3 regions of the Paenibacillus sp. PSB04 genome follow, and region 2 is predicted to be linked to each of the others. Evidence: riboswitches for the same ligand, from Rfam matches in the RefSeq annotation. Region 2 holds a riboswitch; each other region holds the start of a gene.
What was found. A riboswitch is a leader RNA that binds a small molecule or an ion and turns the genes downstream of it on or off. The one in region 2 is predicted to bind cyclic di-AMP.
Positions count from the first base shown of each region.

Region 1: another riboswitch for cyclic di-AMP. It lies ahead of K2F33_RS32200 (alpha/beta fold hydrolase); the one in region 2 lies ahead of K2F33_RS06645 (resuscitation-promoting factor).
Region 3: another riboswitch for cyclic di-AMP. It lies ahead of K2F33_RS01860 (hypothetical protein); the one in region 2 lies ahead of K2F33_RS06645 (resuscitation-promoting factor).

Region 1 covers NZ_CP081301.1:7,018,240-7,023,091, reverse strand. The annotation lists gene K2F33_RS32210 (MATE family efflux transporter) at 1-461, shown strand, start outside; gene K2F33_RS32205 (hypothetical protein) at 502-1,131, opposite strand; cyclic di-AMP (ydaO/yuaA leader) riboswitch at 1,615-1,802, shown strand; cyclic di-AMP (ydaO/yuaA leader) riboswitch at 1,890-2,054, shown strand; gene K2F33_RS32200 (alpha/beta fold hydrolase) at 2,238-3,053, shown strand; gene K2F33_RS32195 (SDR family NAD(P)-dependent oxidoreductase) at 3,215-4,060, opposite strand; gene csaA (chaperone CsaA) at 4,337-4,666, shown strand; gene K2F33_RS32185 (DinB family protein) at 4,697-4,852, shown strand, end outside.
Region 2 covers NZ_CP081301.1:1,368,686-1,373,537, reverse strand. The annotation lists gene yabG (sporulation peptidase YabG) at 1-255, opposite strand, end outside; gene rsmA (16S rRNA (adenine(1518)-N(6)/adenine(1519)-N(6))-dimethyltransferase RsmA) at 312-1,202, opposite strand; gene rnmV (ribonuclease M5) at 1,199-1,753, opposite strand; gene K2F33_RS06645 (resuscitation-promoting factor) at 1,980-3,152, opposite strand; cyclic di-AMP (ydaO/yuaA leader) riboswitch at 3,423-3,649, opposite strand; gene K2F33_RS06640 (TatD family hydrolase) at 3,854-4,624, opposite strand; gene K2F33_RS06635 (HD domain-containing protein) at 4,683-4,852, opposite strand, start outside.
Region 3 covers NZ_CP081301.1:361,604-366,455, reverse strand. The annotation lists gene K2F33_RS01880 (helix-turn-helix domain-containing protein) at 1-163, shown strand, start outside; gene K2F33_RS01875 (urease accessory UreF family protein) at 253-912, opposite strand; tRNA gene K2F33_RS01870 (tRNA-Leu) at 1,166-1,248, shown strand; gene K2F33_RS01865 (glutathione peroxidase) at 1,393-1,887, opposite strand; cyclic di-AMP (ydaO/yuaA leader) riboswitch at 2,198-2,408, shown strand; cyclic di-AMP (ydaO/yuaA leader) riboswitch at 2,531-2,705, shown strand; gene K2F33_RS01860 (hypothetical protein) at 2,841-3,230, shown strand; gene kdpF (K(+)-transporting ATPase subunit F) at 3,372-3,449, shown strand; gene kdpA (potassium-transporting ATPase subunit KdpA) at 3,520-4,852, shown strand, end outside.

The DNA.
Region 1 (4,852 bases), 1.7 Mb from region 2:
GCGCGGGCCAGAGGGAAGAGGCCTACAAGCAGGTGATCCGGAATCTGATCCGCAGCGAGCTGATCACGCTGGCGGCCGTCGCCGTGCTGACGCTGTTCCGGCAGCCGCTGATGAAGCTGTTCACGACCGACCCGGACATTATCGCGATGGGAGCGGCCTTGCTGCTGCTGAGCTTTCTGCTGGAGCCGGGGCGCAACTTCAACGTCATCCTGGAACGGTCGCTGCAGGCCGCCGGCGACGCCCGGTCCGCCATGATCGTGTCCATCACGGTGACCTGGCTCTTCAGTGTGCCGCTGACGTACCTGCTCGGCATTTATTGGGGATACGGCCTGTACGGCATCTGGGCGGCTTTTATCGCCGACGAATGGCTGCGGGGCATCCTGCTCTGGGTCCGCTGGAGGAGCAAGGCCTGGCAGCGAAAAGCGCTGGTGCAGCTTCGCAGCGAGGAGCAGGCGCTGTAGCCGCCTGCGAAGGCAGCACAAAAGAACCGCCACTCGGGGATTATCCGGGGTGGCGGTTCTTTGTGCCGGCGCCGAACAGGGACAGATATGCCGAGGAGCGGCGGATCAAGGCGCGGGTATCCGTCGGGAACTCCGGGCCGAGCAGCGGGAGGCGGTTGACGGGAGCTTTCGCCTGGATTTCCGTATCAAGGTCAGCCGTCAGGCCGGAGATCGCAAGCGACGTTCCTCCCCCGATGCGCAGCGATGTTGCAGCTCCTTCGGCGTAAGCCGTACGGTTCAGCTTGAGAAGGCCGACATCAAGGGATCTTCCCATCTGTTCGGCTGTTGTGCGCGCGGTATGCTGCTCCAGGCGTGACCTGACATCAAGCAGCGCCATCAGCGCGAGCGGGTACTGATTGTGGTCCGGATGCTTCAGAATGTTCATGGCCGTCGCGGTGATGGCCTCTTCCAGCGTCAGGCCGCAAATATAGCGCAGGCGGCAGCCCCACCGTACCAGATCGAAGGCTTGCTTGCCTGAGCACAGCAGGCCCTCGGCAAGCCCTTCCTCGCCGGAGTAAGGCAGCTTTAAAATGCCGATCCGGCAGTTTTCCAGCCAGCCCAGGCTGTGGTGCTGGTATCTTGGAAGAACGATTTCAAACAGTTCGATGGTGGGAATCAAAGCCCGGTTCATCGTGACATCCTCCTTGACCGTGATTTCATGGATACTCCCTGCCGTCTTGTTCCGGATCGTCACGGCCAGTAGGGTTCCATACATGTGTCCGATTGGTAAACTATCCGCATCATACGTCCAAGGGATATCTTTGGCAAGAAGACGAGGCGGATTTTTCGGATCAAAACCTGCATCTTTCCAGCGCAAAGTCCAAAATTCCGGCAAAAAGCCGCTTTTTTTCAGCCTAGCGGCTTCAGCCCTATATCGGCATTATATTCCTATCCAATGGGCGGGTTCAGCCATTTGAATGGCTTCCCGCCTTCAGTTATCCAGCAAAGCTAAGGAAAGCGGTAGGAAAGGCCGTAAAACAATGATTCCTACGGATTAGGACCCGTTTTCCCATCAGATCCCCAAATAAAGCAGGGAATCGTATCGTTTCCCTGCTTTACAGTTCGCCGTCCCAGGCGTATATTCATTTCATCATCCAATAGAGTAAGATTTGCGACTTGATGAACGCTGAATTTTCCGATGAAAAGCGGGGGAACCAATCGCAGTCCTCGTCCCACGGAGCTTTATGCTGGGGCTTGCGGCTTGCAGGGGTGAATCGGAGGCAGGATAATGCCTGTTTCCGTAGGGCTACTCTCACGGCCCGAATCCGTCAGCTAACCTCGTAAGCGTAGTTGAGAGCGGAGGAAACTGTGATTTGACGCATCAACACAGGGTATCTGCTCTGTGTTTTTCTGTGCGCTCATTTTGAAGAATGAAGCGTGTACATGGAATATGTCTATTCGCTGAATTTCCGCCGGAGGGCGGAAAGCGGGGGAACCGGTCGTGTCTGCAGCATCCGCTGCGGCCATATGGGGTGAATCTCGAAAGTGATGAGTAGGGCTACTCTTGGGCCCGAATCCGTCAGCTAACCACGCAAGCGTGTTAAGAGAGGCAGCTGTTATTCATGCAGATGGCAAGGCTTATTCGGCCTTGGATTTGGAAGCATGGAAGAGTGTCCTCTTTCCGGTGCTTCTTTTTTGTTGTTTTAACAAAGAGAAGCATCGATTCCCAAGCGGGCGGCGCCCGCGATTTTGTACAAACAGAGAAAACAGGTTATGTGGGAGAGAGGAGAACATGAAGTGCCTCAGATACAAGTAAACGGAACCACGTTATATTATGAAATTCACGGCATCGGCACGCCTATCGTGTTCATTCACGGGCATTTGTCGTCCCATCATATGTTTGAGCCCCAGGTCGAATATTTCAGCAAGCGGGCAAAGGTGATTGTACTGGACCTCCGGGGTTACGGCAATTCGGGGAAGCTTGACGTGGAGGTCGGGCACATTATGGAAACCCAATGCAGCGATCTGTGCGAGCTGCTCAATAAGCTGCATATTTCGCAGGCGACGCTTGTCGGCTGTTCCAGCGGAAGCGTGCTCGCCCAGACGTTTGCCGCCCTTCATCCGGACCGGGTCAGCGCCCTGGTACTCGTGGACAGCTACTTCGCGGGATGCTTCGGGAAAAAGAACCATTTGCTGAATATTTGCGAGGCGTGCAGCTGGCTGTCTTATTATTTGCCTGCGGAGTTTTTCCTCCGGTCGCTGCGGGTGACGTATAACCGGTGGAGACCAGTCTACAGCATCCTGCGCAAGGAGCTGTACCACAAGCGGCCGACAGAGTCGATCAAGCAGCGTATGGAACTGCTGCGTATGGAGATGCCCGCCAATTTGGCGCGGCTGCCGATGCCCGTACTGTGCGTCGCAGGCAGCCAAAGCGAGTGGTTCGTCAAGCAAATGCAGCGGGCGGCCACCCTGTTCCGGCATGTGCAGCTGGCGACGATCGAGGATGCAATGTATCCGACCCATTTATGCCAGCCCCATGCATTCAACCGCATGCTGCTGAACTTTTTGATGGACCAGCATATTTACCGGACCCGGGAAGCCTATGGAGGATAGTCCGCGGTCATGGGATTTGCCTCCTGGAAAGAAAATCGCATCTTGAATCGCACTGGCCCTAACCAAACGATCTACTCGCTATATTAGCTAATCAGTTAACCGCCCGATAAGAAGGCGGTTAACTGAGCTCTAGCGAGTATTCGTTTTTTCAATGAGACTGATTATATTAAAAAGGGAGGGATGAACCGTCCATCAATATCGGTGAACCCGTATTCCTGGGCAAGATCACCAACCTGTAGTACCAGTCCGTTTTTCAGTTTCACCTCATCATCCCCAGCTAGGGCTGACACCGCTCGCCCTACGTAGTACGGCGACTCCGTGTGTTTCAGAGCCTCAACCTCTTTCCAATGAGCTTCATCTGTACCGAAGTTCCTTAATACCAGTTCTGTTCTCATCCAGCCAGGGGAGACCGCTACCACGGTTATTTCAGTGCTTTTGAGATCATGAGCTAATCCGAGCACTGAGCGGTTAATGGTATTCTTGGCGAGGTCGTAATAGAAAGTTCCTAAATACTTATCCTGATCCTGAAATGTGGTATGTACGATCAATCCAGAATCAGCTTCCAGCATAAGCGGGATCGCATAATGGTTTGTCGCTATTTGTGGGCGTACTCCATTCTGAAACATAGCATCCCACATGTTCAGCGGATATTCCCAGAATGGTTTGGATTGTAAATTCACTTCCAAGTCATGCAGTCCCCAGACGTTATTCACTAGGATATGGAGCCGTCCTTGTTCCTGTCGGATTCTCTCGATCAAAGCCTGTGTATCCTCATCACGGGTATGATCGCAACGACATGCGTACGCCTCTCCTCCATGACTTCGAATCTCCTCCACAGTTTCATCGATACTGCCTGGAAAACCGTGTGTAGTCGTCCCTCGTAAACTTCTTCCGGATACATAAACTACTGCTCCGGCTTTCCCAAGCTCAACGGCAATCCCACGTCCTGCTCCCCGGCTTCCTCCGGTTACGAGAGCGATTTTCCCAGCGAGTCTCTTCAAGTTCATCTACTCCTTCGCAGTTATTTATTTCATCATACTAAAGTAATGCGTCATTAACTGTCGTATTTGAGGATGAACGATTGATTTTTGCAATCAATGAAAAGGCACACTTGAAAGTTAGGCATATTGCTAATTTGTTATTTGCGGCTATACCGATAAAATACGTTATGGGAATCTGGGCTGCGGTGTGCAGCCTTTTTTAGGTTGGTGAAAGTGCTTGTGCCATTGACAGGCAGGGATATAATGGAGAGATATCATCATGGCATAAAAGGAGGAAAAGTTGTGGCAACCATAGAAGATTTGATGAAGCTGGACATTCGCATCGGAACGGTGGTCAAGGCGGAGCCTTTTCCGGAGGCGCGCAAGCCGGCGATCAAGCTGAGCATTGATTTCGGGGAGCTTGGAGTCAAGCGTTCCTCGGCCCAGATTACGAGAAGGTATACCCCGGAGCAACTGGTCGGCCGCCAGGTAGCCGCCGTCGTTAATTTTCCCGTGCGGCGGATTGCCGGATATGAATCGGAAGTGCTCGTTCTCGGCGGAGTTCCGGAAGAGGGCGATGTGGTGCTGCTGGCCCCTGATGTGCCTGTCGGCAACGGCACGCCCATTGCTTGAACATTTAACAAAACGAAAGGATGGATACCGATGATTCTGCGCCCAACGAAGGAAGACTACAACGAAGGTTTCGCCCAGTATGTCTCTCTCGTACCTGAGGGGAACCTCGAGGAGATTCTGAACGGGTCTCTGAACCGGACGAACGCGTTTTATTCTGCACTGACGGAAGACAAGGCGAATTACCGC
Region 2 (4,852 bases):
GGCCTGATTCCGCTGGGTCTGCTCCTGACGGTGACGTTTCAGTAAACTGAGCGACTCGTTTGCTCTAATATTTGCTTTCTCGGTTTTTTCGCTTACCGGCGCATAAGGGACCCTTACCAGATCATCGAGCGGAGAATCCGCCAGAAGTCTGAACTCCGTTCCCTTAATCACCGCTTCGTCCCTGCGCAAATCCTCGACGCGGAACGCGATATCGCCGCCGTAGGATCTGCGCACGACCAGGTCTCCAATATTCATGAACATCACCCCTACCCCATGGTATGGGCGAATCCCCCTATTGGTTCATCTTTTGTTTAATTTAAGCCGATGCCTTCCTTCCGCAGCAGGTTGCTTAGCACGGCATATTCCTCAATGCTGAGCGTCTCACCTCGGCGGGACGGGTCGATTCCTGCTGCCTGCAGCAGCTGATCCAGACGCTCCCGTCCCTCATTGGGGAAGAAGCGGCTCTTCAGATTGTTTGATATCGTCTTCCGCCGCTGAGCGAACGATGCTTGTACCACCTCGAAGAAATGCCGCTCATCGTCAACCACAACCGGCGGCTGTTCCCGCACGGCCAGACGGATCACTGCCGATTCCACGTTCGGCTGTGGAATGAATACCGTCTTCGGCACGATACACACCAGCTCCGGCACGCTGTAATACTGCACGGCAATGCTCAGGCTGCCGTAATCCTTCGTGCCCGGCCGGGCGGCCATCCGGTCCGCCACCTCCTTCTGGATCATCACGACGATGTTCTCCAACGGGAGCCGCTCCTCCAGCAGCTTCATCAAGATCGGCGTCGTCACATAGTACGGAAGGTTGGCCACGACGCTGACTTTGGATACGCCGGCAAAATTGCTCTTAAACAACGCAGCGAGGTCCGTCTTCAGTACATCCCCATGATGTACCTTTACGCCGGGGTATGGGGCGAGAACCTCCTCGAGGATCGGAATCAGCCTCTGGTCGATCTCAACCGCCGTGACGGCCCCTGCCTGCTGGGCCAGCTTTTCGGTCAGGGCGCCGATACCAGGACCGATCTCCAGGGCACCCTTGGTGGAATCAAGTCCGGCCGCGTCCACGATTTTATTTAAAATATTTTGGTCGATCAAAAAATTTTGCCCCAGGCTCTTCTTGAATGAAAAGCCGTGGCGCTGGATGATTTCTTTGGTTCGCCTTGGTGTGGCGATGTCGTCCATGCCGTTCACGTTGTCCGGCCTCCTTCATCTTCGATACGGGCAAGCGCATCCGCGAATTCTTCGCGGGATATTTGAAATATGGCGAGTCGCTTATAAAATTGCTTGCCGTTGCAGTAGCCGATACCGAGGAGGTTGCCCATCGCCATCCGCCGGGCGGCGGCATCCGGGTGCACCAGCAGCCCCGCCTCCATCAGGTCCTCCATGTCGATCTGGCTTTCCGCCCCCTCATAAGAGGTGTGAACCCGCTCCAAGGCTCTGCGGATCGCCGCAGGCGAGGCGTTCTCCACACCGATATCCCCCTTGCGGGTTGCATCGGCCTCCGGGATAAACGCATGCTTGCAGCCAGGCACCTTGGCCGAAATGATTTTGCGGATTCTTTCGCCGGCGTGATCCGGGTCCGTCAGCACAATGACCCCCCGCCGCTCCTGAGCCAGCGCGATCCGCTGGAGTATACGCGCATTGATGGCGGAGCCGCCCGTCTCGATCGTATCGGCATCCACCGCCCGCTTCACGGCCACGGTATCATCCCGGCCTTCCACCACAATGACTTCTTTAATCATGATTTCCTGTCTTCCTTTCGAGTACATTATACCCGTCAATGCCGCCGGACAGCCAAGTCCCTGCAAGTGGCATAAACCGTGATGCCTGTTCAGGTACTTTGCGGGGTCCCGGTATAGACAAACTGCTGTAAATTAACAACAAAAAGAAGAGGAAAGCTCCTCTTCTTTAGCATGACATTTTCATGATCATAATACTATAACATTAGAATGGCAAAGTAAAACGAAATTAGTTCAGCTCCGGTTTGACCGGACCGATCACGTATACCTTAAGGCCGGATTTACGGCCAAAGTTGCGTGCCTGCTGGACGGAATCGTAGTATATATCGATTTTATTTCCCTTAATGGCTCCGCCTGTGTCTTCCGCACGACGGAAGCCAACACCTTCAATGTAAACCCACCATCCCAAAGGAATGACGCTTGGATCAACCGCAATCGTGCGGCCTTCCGTGACGCGTGTTCCTGTGGCGGTGCGTGTGCCGACTCCGGACTCGCCAGACGAATAAGCGGTCATGGAGACTTTGATCAGCTTCTTGTAGGAAAAGTCAACGCCGGCCTTGCTGACCCGGTTGTTACTGCTGCTGCTGCTGACCTTCTTCACCTTGGCAGGGGTAGAAGAAGCTTTGGCAACGGCTGTTTTGACTTCGGTCACTACGGGAACAGGCTTTTTCTTCGTGCCGACGGCAATGACCTTATCTTTGGTCACCGTCTGCACTTTTTTGCCCACCATTTTCATGGACACCAGCTTGCCGTCTTTGTACTTCTTCTCGATGTACTGCACCATCACGCCAGGAGATCCCTGCTGAATCACCCGCGACTCGCCTTTGTAAATGCTGGGGTCGGAGGTTTTGACCACCCGGAAGGGGAGGGATTCATGACGCTGTACCACTTGTTTGTTCATCCGGACGATCCGGATGTCCGTGTTGGTGGAGACCGCCGTTTCGACAGCCGGAGTGACAATGTCTGTTTCCTTGACTTTGACGCCGGTTTCTTTCAGCACGTCGCCGACCGTTTTGGCCGTTGTATACAAATGCTTCGTTGCACCATCAGCCGTCACCTTCACAGGACTCGCGCGGTCGATCACGACCTTGTCGCCGTCGGATATAGCCCCGCTCAGCGGCATCGATATTTGGTCCTCGGGTTTCAGACTGATTTCCTGCTCATCCAGCATTTCTTGAAGTAAAGATGTATTGGTCTGTACAGATTTCATTTGACCGTCTACTACCAAATAAACTTGTTTTCGCGATTGACTGTACACGAGCAGCAAGATCATCAGGGTAACCGCGATTGAAACGATAGCTGCAGTGGAGATCTGGCGCAAATTCTCATGCTTCCATCGCAATGCGTAAGACATGCTGGAGATTTTTGAATCATGGGTCTTCTCTGGTTGGAAAACGCCCACTTTCTCGATCCTCCTTCATAGCCTCGCCGTCTAGAGTTATGCATGATTGTATTTGACGCGACTATACTCAATTTTTTACAAGAACCCACAGAAAGCATGCGTTCTTGCACCATGAACCAATCTCTCCATCATGATTTGTCACCTCCTGTTATACAACAGTATGATGACTGCCTCTCCTTTATTCAAAACAAAAGAAGCCGATAGAAAAGAGCTTACGAGGACTCTTTCGTGGCTTCCGGATGTCAGAATATCGGAATTGTCATGCACGAGGGTACCTCTCTTTATCCGCTTACGGGGTTAGCTGTCGGGTTCGGGCGAAAGAGAGCCGCCCTATTCGCGTCCTTACGCTCATGGCGTAAAGCCGTTCAATTCACCCCAGAGACCCAAAAAAGAAATCAAATACGTTTGCGAGCACCGGACCGCTTCCGGTCTGTCATGCCCCGCTCCAGTATTGGTTCCCCCGTTCTCCCATGCGGAAGACTCAGCGAGACTGGTTCATGAAGCTGCGAAGGTAAGACCTTAACGACAGCTCAATGATTCACTGAAAAGATGATATCCTGTTTTGATGCATGTTGTAAAGCGGTAATCAACCACGTTTATTTGAAAAAGTGGTTAAAAAAATGTAATATTCGGCGTTTTGTTTGTTAAAATTCTTTAATCATTCGCTCATGCTCATTTTTTCGGCTGTTTTTCTCCCGATTTCACACAATTCCAAATCGTTCCAGCCCATTTTGGGTGGTAATCTGGGCAATTTCCTCCAGGTCAACCCCCTTAATCTGGGCTGCCGCTTCAGCGACCAGACGGACGTTTGCCGACTCGTTTCTCTTCCCTCGGAAAGGGTGCGGCGTGAGATAAGGAGAGTCCGTTTCGATGAGCAGCCTGTCCATCGGAACCTGAGCCAGGACCTCTTTGGGGACTCTGGCATTCTTGAACGTAATAGGTCCGCCAAACGAAAGATGGAAGCCCATATTCAGGCATAGCTTCGCGGTTTCCCAGCTCCCCGAGAACGAATGCATGACACCGCCGACCTCGCCGGCCTTCTCTTCCCGTAATATTTTCACAATATCCTCATGGGCGTCCCGGTTATGTATAACAATCGGCATGTTGAGCTCTCGGGCCAGTCCAATTTGCTGGCGGAGGACCCGGTGCTGCACATCCTTTGGCGAGGTATCCCAGTAGTAATCCAGACCAATTTCACCGATGGCCACCACCTTGGGATGACTGCATAAGGATGCAATCCACTCCAGATCGCCTTCCTGCATAAAAACGGCGTCCTGCGGATGCCAGCCTATGGCCGCATATATAAAATCATACGTTTCCACCAGCTTCATCGTCGATGGAATCGTCTCCCGGTTAAAACCAACGTTGATCATCCGGGTTACACCGGCTTGTACGGCATTATCAATGACCCGCTCCCGGTCCTCGTCGAATTGTTGCGCATCCAGATGGGTGTGCGTGTCGAACAGTTCCATGAATTTGAACTCCTTTCTTGTCGGTACCACAGGTTCCTTTTCGTACGGTATTTTGTCATTAAAGCTTGAAAATGCGGGAAATCGAAGGAGAAAGATCGGTTATCGCCTTTTCCAGTTTATCTTCCGGATAATACAAGTGATATTTCCCGCGGTGAATGCCGCTGATGGAACGGACAATATCCGACACCTCGGATATTTCCCGCAGCTGCTCCTGGCGGTCGAGCAGCA
Region 3 (4,852 bases), 1.0 Mb from region 2:
CAAGGAACCGGGGCCGTATATGGTGAAAGAGCAGCAGGATCCTTATTTGTGGGAAAACGGAAGGCAGTTAAACGAAATGCCGCTATCCGATCACGAGAAGGAGTTTATCAAGGAGTACATCAAGTTTGTGGAATACCGGAAGAACCAGTCCCGCGATCAGTAAGATGAAGGTCAAGTACATACATGGGAACAGAAAAGGCACTTCGCTGCGGCAGGGCAGAGCGGAGTGCCTTTGTGGTGTTGTTAAAGAGATCACGAGGCGATATGGGAGTCGTTCTCCTGGATATTAAAAAGGTCTGTGGGCAGGGAATCTTTCTCCGCTGTCCATGCGCGCTCCATTTCAGCCGTCCATTTGCCGGCCAACGCTTTGGCGTCGTGAGGCGGAATGCTCAGCGAGCGGGCAGCGAGCTGGATGCATGTGCAGACCGCAGATTGCATATAGCCATAAACGGTGTGGTCGCGGCTGGACCCGAGCTGATAGTTGACATAGGCATGCGCCGTGGCCAGGCAGACGGGAGACAGCTCCTTCTGCGCGAGTTCGTCAAGAACCTTCAGATTGAGCCAGGGGTACAGGGCCTGGGCCAGTTTCAAAAGTCTTCTGCCCCGTTGGCGCACCGCTTCATCATTTTCATGGGCAGCGATTCCTCCGAGGATGTACCGGTCAATTCGGGCGATCTGACGGATATCCCGTTGGTCGGCAGCTGCGTAAATCGCCTGAATGGCCGCGCCGTCTTGGCGGACCAAACGATTCATCATCGGATGAAGGATGAACCCTTCCAGCTCTTCCTGGCTCTGGATGCGCCCTTCTGCAATTCGGGTTTGGAGGTCAAACACATGGCTGAAGCCTCCGACCGACAAGTCGTTATCCAGCGTTTGCACGTAATCGAGCAGTTTGGTGCTTTTGTCGTTCAACGCGGTCACCTCCATATTATTGTGGTAATAAATATTACATGAATTGCGAAGTGAAATCATCGATCACTATTATTTGTAAGTTAATATTACATAAATATTGTGGTTTGTCAATGTTAGGGCGACTTGATCTCTGTTTTTGTTGTTTGATGTGTTATATAATATTACATGTATGGTGTTTTAATGTATTTCCCTTTACAATTCGGATGATTTTGTGTATAATAAAAAAGTTCGCTAAATGAACTTTGGATATTATGCGGTAGTGGTGGAATGGCAGACACGCTATCTTGAGGGGGTAGTGGGCGTACGCCCGTGGAGGTTCGAGTCCTCTCTACCGCATCTATGAACACAGAAAGAAGCTTCCTTGGAGAAATCCAGGGGAGCTTCTTTTTTTGCTTATTGCATTTTCGTATATTTCGGGGTCCCGCAAAGCTAGTGAATTCGGATCGCAGCAAGTAGCGTTATTTTGTAGGGCTGATTTGCCTATTCGCTTTTTCCGGATGCAAGCAGCTTGCGGATGTCGTTTTCGATTTTGTCCGGTGTCGTTTTGGGCGCGTAACGCTTGATGACCCTGCCCTTGGAGTCGACCAGGAACTTGGTAAAGTTCCACTTGACCGCTTTCGATCCGAGCACGCCCGGCGCTTCCCGGGTCAGGTATTGAAACAGTGGATGGGCGTTGCTGCCCTTGACGTCGATCTTCTCAAACATCGGGAACGTGACCCCGTAATTCATCTGGCAGAATTCGCCGATCTCCTCGCTGGTACCGGGCTCCTGATTGGCAAACTGGTTACTCGGAAAACCGAGAATTTGAAAATGATGGTCGCGGAACTCGTCGTACAGCTCCTGCAGCCCGCGAAACTGCGGCGTAAATCCGCATTTGCTGGCCGTGTTCACGATCAGCAGCACGTCACCTTCATATTCCTTTAACGATACCTCTTTGCCGCGCAGCGTGTTCACTTGAAAATCATAGACGCTCACTGCCATCCTCCTCCTTTTGTGCTGCTATGAATCATCATCCAGCCGAAGCATTTACCAAGCACACAATTTAATTTTAAACGATTGAACTGTAATGTCAATGCGGATATTCCTGCGAGCCAGTGTCCCCGAATGACCTGGATTCCATAAATGCGCCAAATCGGGAGCATGGAAGAGGTAGAAGTCAAAAAGCCAAAATGTAAGCGCTAATAAGGTCCTGAATGTTCCAAAATTCGCGGTTCATGATTTTTAGACTGCCTTTACAGCTTGGAAGGAGCGGGTGTATGATTCAGAGCGTATTCAATACAGTTTCCATTACTAATCGCTGAGTTTCCGCAAAAAAGCGCGGAAATCGGGGGAACCAAACGCGTGCCATGGAGCAGCGAACCGGTGTGAGAGTCGGGGGTCTGCTGCCAGCCGCAGGGGTGAATCCCGGCTACGGATGCCATGGATCCGGCCGGGTAGAGCGACTCTCACCGCTCGAATCCGTCAGCTAACCTCGTAAGCGTCGTTTGAGAGAGGAATGATGAAACTTGCGACCCGAATAAACTTTCGGATCACAGGGGGATCAGCTGGCCTCTGTGTTTTTTTTACCCTTTTTTAGCTTACTGGAACAAAAGAGAGCATTCATCACAATCACATACACTTATCAATAACGCTTAATTTCGGCCGGAAAGGGCCGGGAGCGGGGGAACCACAGCGGCCGCCTGGAATGGAAGCCGCCGGGGTGAATCTTTCCGGTACGGTAAGTACCGGAAGGTAGGGCGACTCTCACGCCCGAATCCGACAGCTAACCTCGTCAGCGTAACGGGAGAGGCAGCACTTATCGTGCGCATTTTGAATATAGGACGATCCTATTCATATTCGTCCAAATTCAAGAAGCCGCGGGAAAGGTCCTTCTTTCCCTGCGGCTTCTTTTGCGTATTCGCGGCTGCCGCACAGGAGGAGCCTTTGAAATGGACAACGTCGTCATCGTGACCGCGCCGAACGAGGCGGGACGCAATTTTATCAAGCTGCTGATGTATTGGAAGAGGCCCTTTGCCGTTCTGACCAACAGTGCCCGGGAGGAACGCCTCTTGAGAAAAATGGGGGTGCAGCAGATCATCCGGCTGAATACGAATCACGCGGAGGATTGGGTGGTGCCCGAAATAGAGGTCGGCAAAATCTTTCTGTTTGAAAGCAGCCTCAACCTGACCTGCCGCTATTTGCAAATCTGCCGTCCCTGGACGTCGGAACCGGTATATGTCATTACGCAGAGGGGCAGCTCACCCGGCATTTACCGGGGGCTTGGTGCAGATCACATCATTTATACCTTAAACGGCGAAGTCGGATTTTTACTGAAATAAAGATGATTCTAACCATGCAAAGGAGAGACCGGAAACGATGATGGATGTATATATGATACTTGCGCTCGCTGCCACCTTTGGCGTGTTCTTGTTATTTCTTCATTGGTGCGGCCGAGTGGTGGAAGAAGGGGGCAAAGACCAATGATTGTCGTTGGGGCATTCGCCGTGCTTGTCTTTATCTATTTGGTTTACGCCTTGATCCATCCGGAAAAATTTTGACGGGGAATTTTAAATCTGTAAGCCTTAAGGGGCCAAAGCAGAACATGCTCGTAAGAGGGGGAAGCCAGCCTTGGATATTTTGCAAATTTGTATCGTCATTTTCGTGCTCCTGCTGCTCGTGAAGCCGGTAGGCACTTACGTATATCATATATTCTCCAATGAACCGAACCGGACGGACCGGATTTTCGGCGGCGTGGAAAGAGTTTTATACCGGATCATCGGGCTGAAGCAGCGGGGCAGCATGAATTGGAAAAAGTACGCGCTCAGCATGATCGCAACCAATATCTTTCTGGTAGCGATCAGCTATATATTGCTGCGAACGATGGGCGCCCTTCCGGGCAACCCGAGCGGCATCGGCAATATGGAGGCTAGCCTGTCCTTCAACACGGTCATCAGCTTTATGACGAACACGAACCTCCAGCATTACAGCGGAGAGAGCGGCATGTCTTATTTTGGCCAAATGATCGTCATCACGATGATGATGTTTACCTCGGCAGCCTCGGGCCTGGCTATCGCTATTGCTTTTATGCGCGGCATCACCCGCAGGGGTGAGGGGCTCGGGAACTTCTTCGAGGATTTTATCAAGGCGCATGTCCGCCTGTTCGTGCCGCTTGCCCTCATCGTAACCCTGGTGCTGGTCGGGCTCAAAGTGCCGCAGACGCTGGAGCCGATGCGGGCCGTGCAAACGCTGGGAGGCGGCGTGCAGCAGATTCCGCTGGGTCCTGTGGCCTCGCTGGAATCGATCAAGCACCTCGGAACGAACGGGGGAGGTTTCTTCGGCGTCAATTCGGCCCATCCGTTCGAGAACCCAAGCCCGCTGACCAACGTGATCGAAATTCTCAGCATGTGGACGATTTCGGCGTCACTGCCTTACACGTTCGGACGGTTCGCCCGGAACAAGAAGCAGGGCTGGATGATTTTCAGCGTCATGATGACGCTGTTCGTAGCGTTCCTGTGCCTGACGTATTTCTCGGAAAAAGCCGGCAACCCGCTGATCAACCAGCTTGGCATCAACAGCTCGGGCGGCAGCATGGAAGGCAAGGAGGTGCGCTTTGGCATCGCGCAGTCCGCGTTGTTCACAACCGTCACCACCGCCGCAACGACGGGGTCGGTCAACAACATGCATGATACGCTGACGCCGCTGGGAGGACTTGCGCCCTTGGCCGAAATGATGCTGAACGTCGTGTTCGGCGGCAAGGGGGTCGGTTTCGTCAATATGATCATGTATGCAATCCTCGGCGTATTTATCTGCGGCCTGATGGTTGGCCGGACGCCGGAATTTCTGGGCCGGAAGATCGAAGCCCGGGAGATGAAGCTGATCGCGGTGGCGATTCTGATGCATCCCTTCATTATTCTTGCGCCGACGGCGATTTCGTTTATGACGCATCTGGGTACCGACGCCT